3 regions of the Streptomyces sp. NPDC054887 genome follow, and region 1 is predicted to be linked to each of the others. Evidence: riboswitches for the same ligand, from Rfam matches in the RefSeq annotation. Region 1 holds a riboswitch; each other region holds the start of a gene.
What was found. A riboswitch is a leader RNA that binds a small molecule or an ion and turns the genes downstream of it on or off. The one in region 1 is predicted to bind cyclic di-AMP.
Positions count from the first base shown of each region.

Region 1 (3,753 bases):
CGCTGCATCGACTTGTAACAAACGTTCGAGTACCGCTACGTTCACCGTCAACCTCAGCCGTCACTCGAAAGGCCACCGCATGCGCTCCGGGAACGGGAGACACCGCCGCCCCCGTCAGGCTCCAGCTCTCGTCGTCGCGGCGGGAGTGACCGGATCGGCCATCGCGATCCCGCTGCTCGGCGCGACCGGCGCGTCCGCCGCCGACGCCACGACCTGGGACCGGGTCGCCGACTGCGAGAGCGGCGGCATGTGGAGCGCCGACCTCGGCAACGGCTACTACGGCGGGCTCCAGTTCTCCCCCGAGACGTGGCAGAAGTTCGGCGGTACGGCCTACGCGCCGCGCGCCGACCTCGCCAGCCGCTCCCAGCAGATCCAGGTCGCGGAGAAGGTGCTCGCGGAGCAGGGCCCGGAGGCGTGGCCGAGCTGCGCGCTCATCTCCGGCCTGACGGAGGGTGACGACGCCGCGTCGGACGACGGTGCGGCCGGCGGCTCGGCCGCCGAGGCGGAGAAGGGCGCGGCGGCCACCGAGCGCCCCGACGCCCCCGATGCCTCCGAGTCGGCCGAGCCGTCGGCCGGCGGGACGTCCGGGGCCGGCCGGGACGGGTCGTCCTCCTCCGTGAAGGCGGACCGCTCCGGCGCCTCCTCCGAGGGCCGCACGACGGACGGGGACCCCGAGAGCCCCGCGCCGCCGTCCGCCGACGAGAAGGGGGCGAAGGACGAGGAGGCCGCCCCCAAGGGCAAGCACCGCGGTGAGAAGGCCCGCGAGGACGACGCGGTCGTGTCCGGCGAAGCGGGCATCGAGCGCGAAGCGGGCCGCCATGCCTCCCGGGGTGACGGGGCGACACGTGACGCCGCCACGGCGGAGGGCGGGGCGCGCCCGGACGGCAGCTACACCGTCCGCACCGGCGACAGCCTGTCGGCCATCGCCGACGCCCACGAGGTGCGCGGCGGCTGGACGGAGCTCTACGCGGCCAACGAGAAGACGGTCGGCGCCGACCCGGACCTGATCCTTCCTGGCCAGAGCCTCGATCTGGGCTGATTTCGGGGGGTAGTTCGGGCCGCTATGTCCACATTGGAGCAAGTGAGACAAGGGTCTCTTTGTCCCAACTCACGTCCCCGGCCCGGACGATCCCGCCCCGCCGCCCCTGACCTGCGCGGATATGGGCCGCGTGAAGGCCGGGACGGGCGATTTCTCCCTGATGGGCCTTTTTGAACATCACCGGCTCATGTGTTTACGGTCGAACCGCTCGCCACCGCGGGCCCCGTCGACCGTCACGCCGAATCCTGCCGGCGGCCGAGGGGAACCGACGCGTAAAGCGCCGTAGGCAGGAGCGGGGGACCCAGGTAGGCGCCGGGCCCGTACGTCGCGAGACGCACGGAACCGGCTTGGGGTTAAGCCGCGCGACCCAGGTCGCGCGCCGGGCACTCACTTGGCCCGAACCCGACAGCTCACCTCGCAGGCGTCGGTGAGGAGATGTCGCATGCTGTTTTCCGGCAAGGCCAAGCACCGCCGCCCGTCCAAGGCCACTCGTATCGCCACGCTCGCCGGCATCACCGGCGCCGCTGTGGCCGTCCCGCTGATGGGTGCCACGTCGGCCTCCGCCGCCTCCGTCGAGACCTGGGACGCCGTCGCCCAGTGCGAGTCCGGCGGCAACTGGTCCATCAACACGGGCAACGGCTACTACGGCGGCCTGCAGTTCTCCGCCTCCAGCTGGGCCGCCGCCGGTGGCACGCAGTACGCCCCGACCGCCGACAAGGCGTCCAAGGCGCAGCAGATCGCCACCGCCGAGAAGCTCCTCGACATGCAGGGCCCGGGCGCCTGGGCCTGCGCCGGCGCCGGCGGCCTGACCAACGACGGCGTCGACCCGGGCGTCGACACCTCCGGTTCCTCCTCCGCGCAGCAGGAGCAGCCGAAGCAGCAGGCCGCGCCGCGCGCCGCCGAGCAGCCCGCCTCGCGCAGCGAGGTCCGCACCGCGCCGAAGGCCGCGCAGCCCGCCGCCCCGAAGTCCTTCGAGAAGGGCGACGGCGAGTACAAGGTGAAGTCCGGCGACACCCTCGGCAAGATCGCCGAGAAGAAGAAGGTCAAGGGCGGCTGGGAGAAGCTGTTCGAGCTGAACAAGGACATCGTCGACGACGCCGATGTCATCTACGCGGGCCAGCAGCTCCACCTGAGCTGACCCGAGGTCACCCCCCGAGCACCCCGGCCCGGCGCGTCTCCCCCGTACGCGCCGGGCCGGGGTTTCGCCTTCGGCGCCCCCGCCGGGCGTGTTACTGCCCGGTAGCTCCCGGTGCGCCGGAAGTCGGGCCAGCAGTTACGTCCGCTATTGCGGGTATTCGGGGCTCTTCTCGTCCCAGGGGGCGGGCGAACGGCCGACCGACGCCCCCGAGCCGGTTAGGCTCTTGTCGCAAGGCGAAAGTGACCCTGCACCCCTAGCGTCACATCCCAGAAGGAGATGCTCGTGCCGTCCATCGACGTCGTCGTAGCCCGGGAAATCCTGGACTCCCGAGGCAACCCCACGGTCGAGGTCGAGGTCGGCCTCGACGACGGCAGCACGGGTCGTGCTGCTGTTCCGTCCGGTGCCTCCACCGGAGCGTTCGAGGCCATTGAGCTTCGCGACGGTGACCCGAACCGCTACCAGGGCAAGGGTGTCGAGAAGGCCGTCCTCGCCGTCATCGAGCAGATCGGCCCGGAGCTCGTCGGCTACGACGCCACCGAGCAGCGCCTGATCGACCAGGCCATGTTCGACCTGGACGCCACCGAGAACAAGGCGTCCCTCGGCGCCAACGCCATCCTCGGCGTCTCCCTCGCCGTCGCGCACGCCGCCTCCGAGGCGTCGGACCTGCCGCTGTTCCGCTACCTCGGCGGCCCGAACGCGCACCTGCTGCCCGTTCCGATGATGAACATCCTCAACGGTGGGTCGCACGCCGACTCCAACGTCGACATCCAGGAGTTCATGATCGCGCCGATCGGCGCCGAGTCGTTCTCCGAGGCCCTGCGCTGGGGCACGGAGGTCTACCACACCCTCAAGTCCGTCCTGAAGTCCAAGGGCCTGTCCACCGGCCTCGGCGACGAGGGCGGCTTCGCGCCGAACCTGGACTCCAACCGCGCCGCGCTCGACCTCATCCTGGAGGCCATCAAGCAGGCCGGTTACGTCCCGGGCGAGCAGATCGCGCTCGCGCTCGACGTGGCCGCGTCCGAGTTCTACAAGGACGGCGTGTACGAGTTCGAGGGCAAGTCCCGCTCGGCCGCCGAGATGACGGAGTACTACGAGGAGCTCGTCGCGGCGTACCCGCTCGTCTCCATCGAGGACCCGCTGTTCGAGGACGACTGGGCCGGCTGGAACACCGTCACCGAGCGCCTCGGCGACAAGGTCCAGCTGGTCGGCGACGACCTGTTCGTCACCAACCCGGAGCGCCTGGCCCGCGGCATCGAGGAGAAGTCGGCCAACGCGCTGCTCGTCAAGGTCAACCAGATCGGTTCGCTGACCGAGACGCTGGACGCCGTCGAGCTGGCGCAGCGCAACGGCTTCAAGTGCATGATGTCGCACCGCTCCGGCGAGACCGAGGACGTCACCATCGCCGACCTCGCCGTCGCCACCAACTGCGGCCAGATCAAGACCGGCGCCCCGGCCCGCTCCGAGCGCGTCGCCAAGTACAACCAGCTGCTGCGCATCGAGGAGATCCTCGACGACGCGGCGGTGTACGCGGGCCGCAGCGCGTTCCCCCGCTTCAAGGGCTGAGCACAGCAAGGGC
Region 1 covers NZ_JBSGYQ010000007.1:86,236-89,988, reverse strand. The annotation lists gene ACWGH0_RS06095 (transglycosylase family protein) at 80-1,039, shown strand; cyclic di-AMP (ydaO/yuaA leader) riboswitch at 1,308-1,478, shown strand; gene ACWGH0_RS06090 (transglycosylase family protein) at 1,482-2,177, shown strand; gene eno (phosphopyruvate hydratase) at 2,454-3,740, shown strand.

Region 2 (3,753 bases), on a different contig from region 1:
ACGGCGGCCCCCGCCTTCTCCTTCGCGCCGTTGTACTTCTCGGTGGCGACCTCGGCGTCGTGGTAGAGCCGGTCGGCCTTCGCCTTCACCTGGGCGGGGGTGAGGACGGGCTCCGCGTGCCCGATGCCGTCGAACGCGGTGGCACTCGCCGCTCCGGCCAGCACGATCGTGAAGGCGGTACGGGTGGTGCTGCCGGTGAGCGTGCGCTGCTTGGGCTTTCGGTGCGTGGCCACGAGGGCGTCCACGTCCTTCCGTCCTGTACGTCGCTGTACGTCCAGCCGCCCGCATCCGGCGGCGTCCCGCACAGGGGGACGGACCGCCGCCGGACTCTCGGCGGGGCGGCCGACTGCCGTTCCGGGGCGGAGCGGCGGTGGGGAGTCGGCCACCTGGGGAAGGACGCTAAACGCGGCGGTCACGGGGCAGTGGCGGAATGACCGACAGTGGTCGAAACAGGCCGCCGTCTGAACGCGGTTGAGAACCCCGCCTGCACCGGAAGCGAGCATTCCACTCTTCCGCGACCGATACGCCGATGGCACGGCAGCCCGGCCGCCGGGCCTGCTATGGCCGCAGCTAGGCTCCGTTTCATGGACGTACTCATCAATGTCTTCGTCGGACTGCACATCATCGGCATCGCCGCGCTGCTCGGCGGCTTCCTGACCCAGATGAAGGCGATGAGCGCCGGCGCCGCCCGGTTCACGCCCGCCATGCTCCACGGCGCGCTGACCATGCTCGTCACGGGCGTGGCGCTGGTGGGCCTCAACCAGGCGGACGACCAGACGGTGAACAACCTCAAGATCGGCGTCAAGCTCGCGATCCTGGTGGTGATCCTCGGGCTGGTCTACGTGAAGCGCGACGAGGAGAAGGTGGAGAAGGCCCTGTTCGGAGCCGTCGGCGGACTGACCGTCGCCAACATCTTCATCGCGGTGCTCTGGACCTGACCTGACCTGCCAACCCCTCGCCCCTCGCCCCTTCTCCCGTGTCCGGGCGGGGCAGGAGCAAGGGGCGAGGAGCAGGCGGTACGCGCCCGGACTACGCGGGGCGGACGCTGCCGTAGATCGGCATGTAGTAGATCGACTCCTCGCGGACGTACTCGCCCGGCTTCGGGGCGTGGATCATCTTGCCGCCGCCGATGTAGATGCCGACGTGGCTGATGTCGTCGTAGAAGAAGACCAGGTCACCCGGCTTGAGATCCTCGGTCGCCACCCGTGTGCCGACGTTCACCTGGTCCCAGGTGGTGCGGGGGAGCGTCACGCCGGCGGCCTTCCAGGCCGCCTGGGTCAGGCCGGAGCAGTCGTACGAGCTGGGCCCCGCCGCGCCCCACACGTACGGCTTGCCGATCTGCGCGCGGGCGAAGGCGAGGACCTTCTCGGCCTTGGCGGCGTACGCGTCCCCGGCGACGGGGGCCGTGCCGGTGCCGGTGCCGGAGTCCGTGCCCGTACCTGCACCCGTGCCTGTGCCCGTGCCCGTGCCCGTGCCAGCGTCGCTCTCGTCCTCCTGCGCCGCTGCCCGCTCGCGCTCCGCCTCCGCCTCCGCTTCGGCCTTGGCCGCCGCTTCCGCCTCGGCCTTCGCCTCGGCCTTGCGCCGCGCCTCCGCCTCGCGCTGCTTCTCCAGCTCCGCGAGCCGCGCCTTCTCCCGCGCGGTCAGCCGCGACAGCAGGTCGCGGGCCTCCGCCAGCTTCCTCTGCACGTCCTGCTTCGAGGACTTGAGGGAGTCCTGCGACTCGGTCAGGCTCTCCAGGCTCCTGGTGGCCTCGGCGCGCTGCTCGGACGCCTGTGCCTGCTGCTCCTGGAAGTCGGTGACGTCGGCCTGCTGGCGTTCCGTCATCCGGTCCATCAGCCGGTTCTGGTCGAAGTACGCCTGCGGGCTGTCCGCGAGGAGCAGCGCGGCGGTCGGCGTGACCGATCCCGACCGGTACTGCGCCGCCGCGTACGTGCCCAGCTTGCGCCGCGCGTCGTTCAGTCTCTCGGTGCTCCGGGCGACCGAGTCGAGCAGGCCGTCCACCGACTTCCGCTGTTTCTCGGTGGCTTCCTTGGCGAGGTTGTACTTCTGCGTGGCCGTGCCGGCCTGGCGGTAGAGGTCGTCGACCTTCTTCTGCACTTCCTCGACGGACGGCTTGCGGGCCGACGGGTCGGCGGGCGCGGCTCCGGCCGACTGGGCGAACAGACCGACCGAGGCGAGTGCCGCCGTCGTGACACCCAGGCCGGGTGCGGTGGTGCGTACCCGGGTACGCGGCTTGCGATGCGACGCCAAGGCCGGCATCTCCTTCCGTGGACCGCCTACCGGGTTAGCTGTCGGGTTCGGGCGGGACAGACGGAAGGTGCCCTACGGTCCGTGGGACTGCGGACCGATTCACCCCAGGTGGTGCGCGTGGGTCCCCGGTTCCGAACCGCACTGGGGCAGGCCGGATTCGGCGTGGGCGACCCGCTCCGGCGCTGTTCGCCGGCTGGGGTACGGGGAGCCCGAGTCGGCACGCTAGCCAACAGTCCTGACCGCTGGGAAGCCCGATGTTCGATATGCCCGATACATGTTCGTGACCTGGCCGAACCGGTTCCGTTTGCGCGCTCCACGGGCCGTCCGGAGGGGCTGGTCGCCCGGCGTGGGCAACATCACACGGCGCGACAGGGGGCGCCCCGGCGTGCGGAGCGGCGGGTATGGCCGGCCCGCTCCCCCCGGGCCCGGGGAATCCGGGGCGGGCTGTCGGTGGTCCCGCCTAAGCTTGGTAGACGATGAGCAGCCTCTTTGACGACAGCTTCCTGGCCGACCTCCAGCACTCGGAGCACGCGAAGGACACCGCCCCGCCGCCCCCCGAGGACCACGCTCCGGAGGAGGTCCCGCATGACCTGTTCGGGGGCGCCTTCGACGTGCCTCCGGCGCCCAGGGACGCGCACTACAGGGACGGCGCGCCCCGCCCCGTCGTGGACGCCGCCGCGCTGCTCGAAGGGCTGAACGAGGAGCAGCGCGCCGCTGTCGTGCACTCCGGGTCGCCGCTGCTCATCGTGGCCGGCGCCGGCTCGGGCAAGACCCGGGTCCTGACCCACCGGATCGCGTACCTGCTGGCCAAGCGGGGTGTGCACCCCGGCCAGATCCTCGCGATCACCTTCACGAACAAGGCCGCCGGCGAGATGAAGGAGCGCGTGGAGCAGCTCGTGGGCCCCCGCGCGGGCCACATGTGGGTCTCCACCTTCCACAGCGCCTGTGTGCGCATCCTGCGGCGCGAGTCGAAGAAGCTCGGCTTCACGTCCTCGTTCTCGATCTACGACGCCGCCGACTCGAAGCGCCTGATGGCGCTCGTCTGCCGCGATCTCGACCTCGACCCGAAGCGCTTTCCCCCGAAGGCGTTCAGTGCCAAGGTCTCGAACCTCAAGAACGAGCTGATAGACGAAGAGACCTTCGCCGGGCAGGCCGCCGACGGCTTCGAGAAGACGCTGGCCCAGGCGTACGCGATGTACCAGGCCCGGCTGCGCGAGGCCAACGCTCTGGACTTCGACGACATCATCATGACCACCGTGCACCTGCTCCAGGCGTTCCCGGACGTCGCCGAGCACTACCGGATGCGCTTCCGCCACGTCATGGTCGACGAGTACCAGGACACCAACCACGCTCAGTACACGCTCGTACGCGAACTGGTGGGCCCCTCGGGCGAGGGCCGGGCGCCCGGCGAGCTGTGCGTCGTGGGTGACGCCGACCAGTCGATCTACGCCTTCCGCGGCGCGACGATCCGCAACATCCTCCAGTTCGAGGAGGACTACCCGG
Region 2 covers NZ_JBSGYQ010000082.1:1,058-4,810, forward strand. The annotation lists gene ACWGH0_RS30930 (NlpC/P60 family protein) at 1-233, opposite strand, end outside; gene ACWGH0_RS30935 (hypothetical protein) at 585-938, shown strand; gene ACWGH0_RS30940 (NlpC/P60 family protein) at 1,030-2,250, opposite strand; cyclic di-AMP (ydaO/yuaA leader) riboswitch at 2,258-2,423, opposite strand; gene pcrA (DNA helicase PcrA) at 2,727-3,753, shown strand, end outside.
Region 2: another riboswitch for cyclic di-AMP. It lies ahead of ACWGH0_RS30940 (NlpC/P60 family protein); the one in region 1 lies ahead of ACWGH0_RS06090 (transglycosylase family protein).

Region 3 (3,753 bases), on a different contig from region 1:
AGGCACTCCGCCGAGGAGTTCGCCGCCGAGCTGGAGCGCTGCGGCGCCACGCTCGACGCGTTCGCCGACCATCCGGGCGTACGGGTCTCCCTGGAGGTCCCCGTCTCCCGGCTGCCGAAGGCGCTCGGCCTGCTCGCCGACGCGCTGCGCGCCCCCGCCTTCGCGGACGGAGAGGTCGAGCGCCTGGTCGCCAACCGGCTCGACGAGATCCCGCACGAGACGGCCAACCCGTCGCGCCGCGCCGCCAAGCAGCTCTCCAAGGAGCTCTTCCCGGCCACCTCGCGCATGTCGCGGCCGCGCCAGGGCACCGAGGAGACGGTGGGGCGCATCGACGCCGCCGCCGTGAAGGGCTTCTACGCCGCGCACGTGCGCCCCGCGACCGCCACCGCCGTGATCGTCGGCGACCTGGAGGGCACCGACCTGGACGCGATCCTGGCGGACACCCTGGGCGCGTGGAAGGGCGACCACGCCGAGCCCCGTCCCGTGCCGCCGGTGGTCGCCGACGACACCGGCCGGGTGGTCATCGTGGACCGCCCCGGCGCGGTCCAGACGCAGCTGCTGATCGGCCGCATCGGCCCCGACCGGCACGACCGTGTCTGGCCGGCGCAGGTACTCGGCACGTACTGCCTGGGCGGCACGCTCACCTCCCGCCTGGACCGCGTCCTGCGCGAGGAGAAGGGCTACACGTACGGCGTCCGCGCCTTCGGGCAGGTGCTGCGCTCCGCCCCGGACGGGTCGGGCGCCTCGATGCTGGCGATCAGCGGCTCGGTGGACACGGAGTCCACAGGACCGGCGCTCGAAGACCTCTGGAAGGTGCTGCGGACCCTCGCGGCCGAGGGCCTCACCGACGCCGAGCGGGACGTCGCGGTACAGAACCTCGTGGGGGTCGCGCCGCTCAAGTACGAGACGGCGGCGGCCGTCGCGGGCACGCTCGCCGACCAGGTCGAGCAGCACCTGCCCGACGACTTCCAGGCGCAGCTCTACACCCGTCTCGCGGAGACGGGCACCGTGGAGGCGACCGCCGCGGTCGTCAGCGCCTTCCCGGAGGACCACCTGGTCACGGTCCTCGTCGGCGACGCCTCGCGGATCGAGGAGCCCGTCAGGGCGCTCGGCATCGGCGAGGTGAAGGTCGTCAGCGGCTGACCGGCCCGGACCGAGGAGGTCAGCGGCTGAACCCGGGCACGGTGGTCAGCGGCTGACCGGCTCGAACGGTCTGCTCAACCCGCCCTGAAACGGGACAAAGAAGGACCCCGGCATCCGAGAGGCCGCCGGGGGTCCTTCTGTTATGTCCGGTTTGTTGCGGAGGTTGCCTGTCTGGCCTGTGGGGTGCGTTACAAAACGCCGTGTCTGTTTGGTGATTAAAAGATGTCCCGTTTAGCGTCTGTCCGGCTGTCCGTCAGCAGTGAGCCGCATCCGCGGCACCGGGCAGCCATCGCCGAGTCCCCGTCAGGCGCGAGCCTGGGGAGCCGGGGACCCACGCAGTCCCTGGGGTGAATCGGACGTCCTCCGCGATCGCGGAGGGGTCCGTAGGAGACCTTCCTGCTCCGAACCCGTCAGCTAACCCGGTAGGCGAGAAGGAAGGAAAGGACCAGCCACTCCATGGCGTTCACCCGTGCCACCGGGAAGCACCGTCGTCCGAGCCGCCTGACGCGCAAGAGCGCGAGCATGGCCGGCGTCGCCGCCCTCGCGACCACCGGCGTCATCGGAGGTCTGGCCTCTCCGGCCCTCGCCGCCGACGGCGACGCGGCCCAGGCCGTCCAGGACACCGGCCTGACCCAGGCCATCGTCATCGGCGACTCCCTCGCCGACCAGATCGCCGCCCAGGCCGACCAGCAGAAGCGTGCCGCCGTCAAGGCGGAGGCCGCGCGCAAGGCCGAGGCCGAGCGGAAGGCCGAGGCGAAGCGCAAGGCCGAGGCGAGAGCCAAGGCCGAGGCCGAGGCGCGGGCCAAGAAGGAGCGCGAGGAGCGCGCGGCCAAGGAGCGCGCCGCCCGCGAGGCCGAGCGCAAGCGCCTGAACGCCTACACCCTCCCGATCGCCGGCTCCGTCGTGACCACCGGCTACAAGTCCGGCGGCAACCTCTGGTCCTCCGGCAGCCACTCCGGCGTCGACTTCCGCGCCGCGTCCGGCAGTTCCGTCGTCGCCGTCGGCGCGGGCACCGTCGTCGAGGCCGGCTGGGGCGGCGCGTACGGCAACAACATCGTGATCCGGATGAACGACGGCACGTACACGCAGTACGGCCACCTCTCGTCCCTCGGCGTCTCCGTCGGCCAGGCCGTCACCTCCGGCCAGCAGATCGGCCTCTCGGGCTCGACCGGCAACTCGACGGGACCCCACCTGCACTTCGAGGCCCGTACGTCCCCCGAGTACGGCTCCGACATGGACCCGGTCGCGTACCTGCGCGCCCACGGCGTGAGCGTCTGACGCCCCGGTCCACCCCGTTCGTACGCAAGGCCCCGGCTTCCCCGCCGGGGCCTTGTCGCGTGTCCAAAAGCCGTCCCTTTGTTCCGGCGCCCGTCGGAAAACGCGGAATGCTGCAATAGAGTCACCGAAAAGGCGTCGGTCGACCGCGTTTCGCGGGGATCAAAGGCGGAGGTTCGGTCATGCGCATTCCCGCGCAATCGGTATGCACGGCAATTCGTGACGACATCGTTTCCGGCGTGTTCCCGCGCGGCGCCAGGCTCACCGAAGAGCTCCTCGCCCGCCGATACGGCGTCTCGCGCGTCCCGGTGCGCGAGGCGCTGCGCACGCTGGAGTCGGAGGGGTTCGTCACCACCCGCCGGCACGCCGGCGCCTGCGTGGCCGAGCCCACCGAGCAGGAGGCCGCCGACCTCCTGGAGGTACGGACGCTCCTCGAACCGCTGGGCGCCGCCCGCGCCGCCCAGCGGCGCACCGAGGCCCATCTCAAGGTGCTCCGCGGCCTCGTCAGACTCGGCCAGGAGCGGGCCCGCAGGGGCGAGGGCGAGGATCTGCGCGCGCTGGGCGGCTGGTTCCACGAGACGCTCGCCCAGGCGTCGGGCAGCCCCGGCCTGACGGCCCTGCTGACCCAGCTCAGACACAAGATCGCCTGGATGTACGCCGTCGAGCAGCCCGCCCGCCCCGCGGAGTCGTGGGCCGAACACGGGGCCATCGTCGACGCCGTGGCGCGCGGCGACGCGGAACGGGCCCGCGCGCTGACGGCGCTGCACGCCGAACGCGCGGTGGCCTCGCACCGGTTGCGGCGCAGCGGGCGAGGGCGCGAAGGCGTGAGGACTTCGCAACATCCCGTAAACACGGTGAGCGGCCGCCTTTAACAGTGGCGCCGTATACAAAAAGAAGCGCGAATTCAGGGGTGTATTTCTGCTGCCCGAATTCGGCGGCGTACGGCCGCGCTCACCACGCGAAGAAGCCGCGGCCCCGAATTCGAGGTGCCGCGGCTTCTTGGCGGGAATGCGCCCGTCCGAGTGGTCAGACGGTCTCGGGCAGCTCGTCGAGGCCCTCGGAGACCAGCTTCGCCAGGCGGTCGAGAGCGGCGTCGGAGCCCTCGGCCTCGGACGTCAGCACGATCTCCTCGCCGCCCTGCGCGCCGAGGCCGAGCACCGCGAGCATGGAGGCGGCGTTGACCGGGTTGCCGTCGGCCTTGGCGATCGTCACGGGGACACCCGAGGCGGTCGCCGCGCGGACGAAGATGGAGGCGGGCCGGGCGTGCAGGCCCTCGGCCCAGCCGACGGTGACACGGCGCTCAACCATGGTGTTGCCCTTCATGTTCTAACGGTT
Region 3 covers NZ_JBSGYQ010000002.1:104,794-108,546, forward strand. The annotation lists gene ACWGH0_RS01895 (M16 family metallopeptidase) at 1-1,143, shown strand, start outside; cyclic di-AMP (ydaO/yuaA leader) riboswitch at 1,424-1,586, shown strand; gene ACWGH0_RS01900 (M23 family metallopeptidase) at 1,600-2,421, shown strand; gene ACWGH0_RS01905 (GntR family transcriptional regulator) at 2,601-3,290, shown strand; gene ACWGH0_RS01910 (HPr family phosphocarrier protein) at 3,445-3,726, opposite strand.
Region 3: another riboswitch for cyclic di-AMP. It lies ahead of ACWGH0_RS01900 (M23 family metallopeptidase); the one in region 1 lies ahead of ACWGH0_RS06090 (transglycosylase family protein).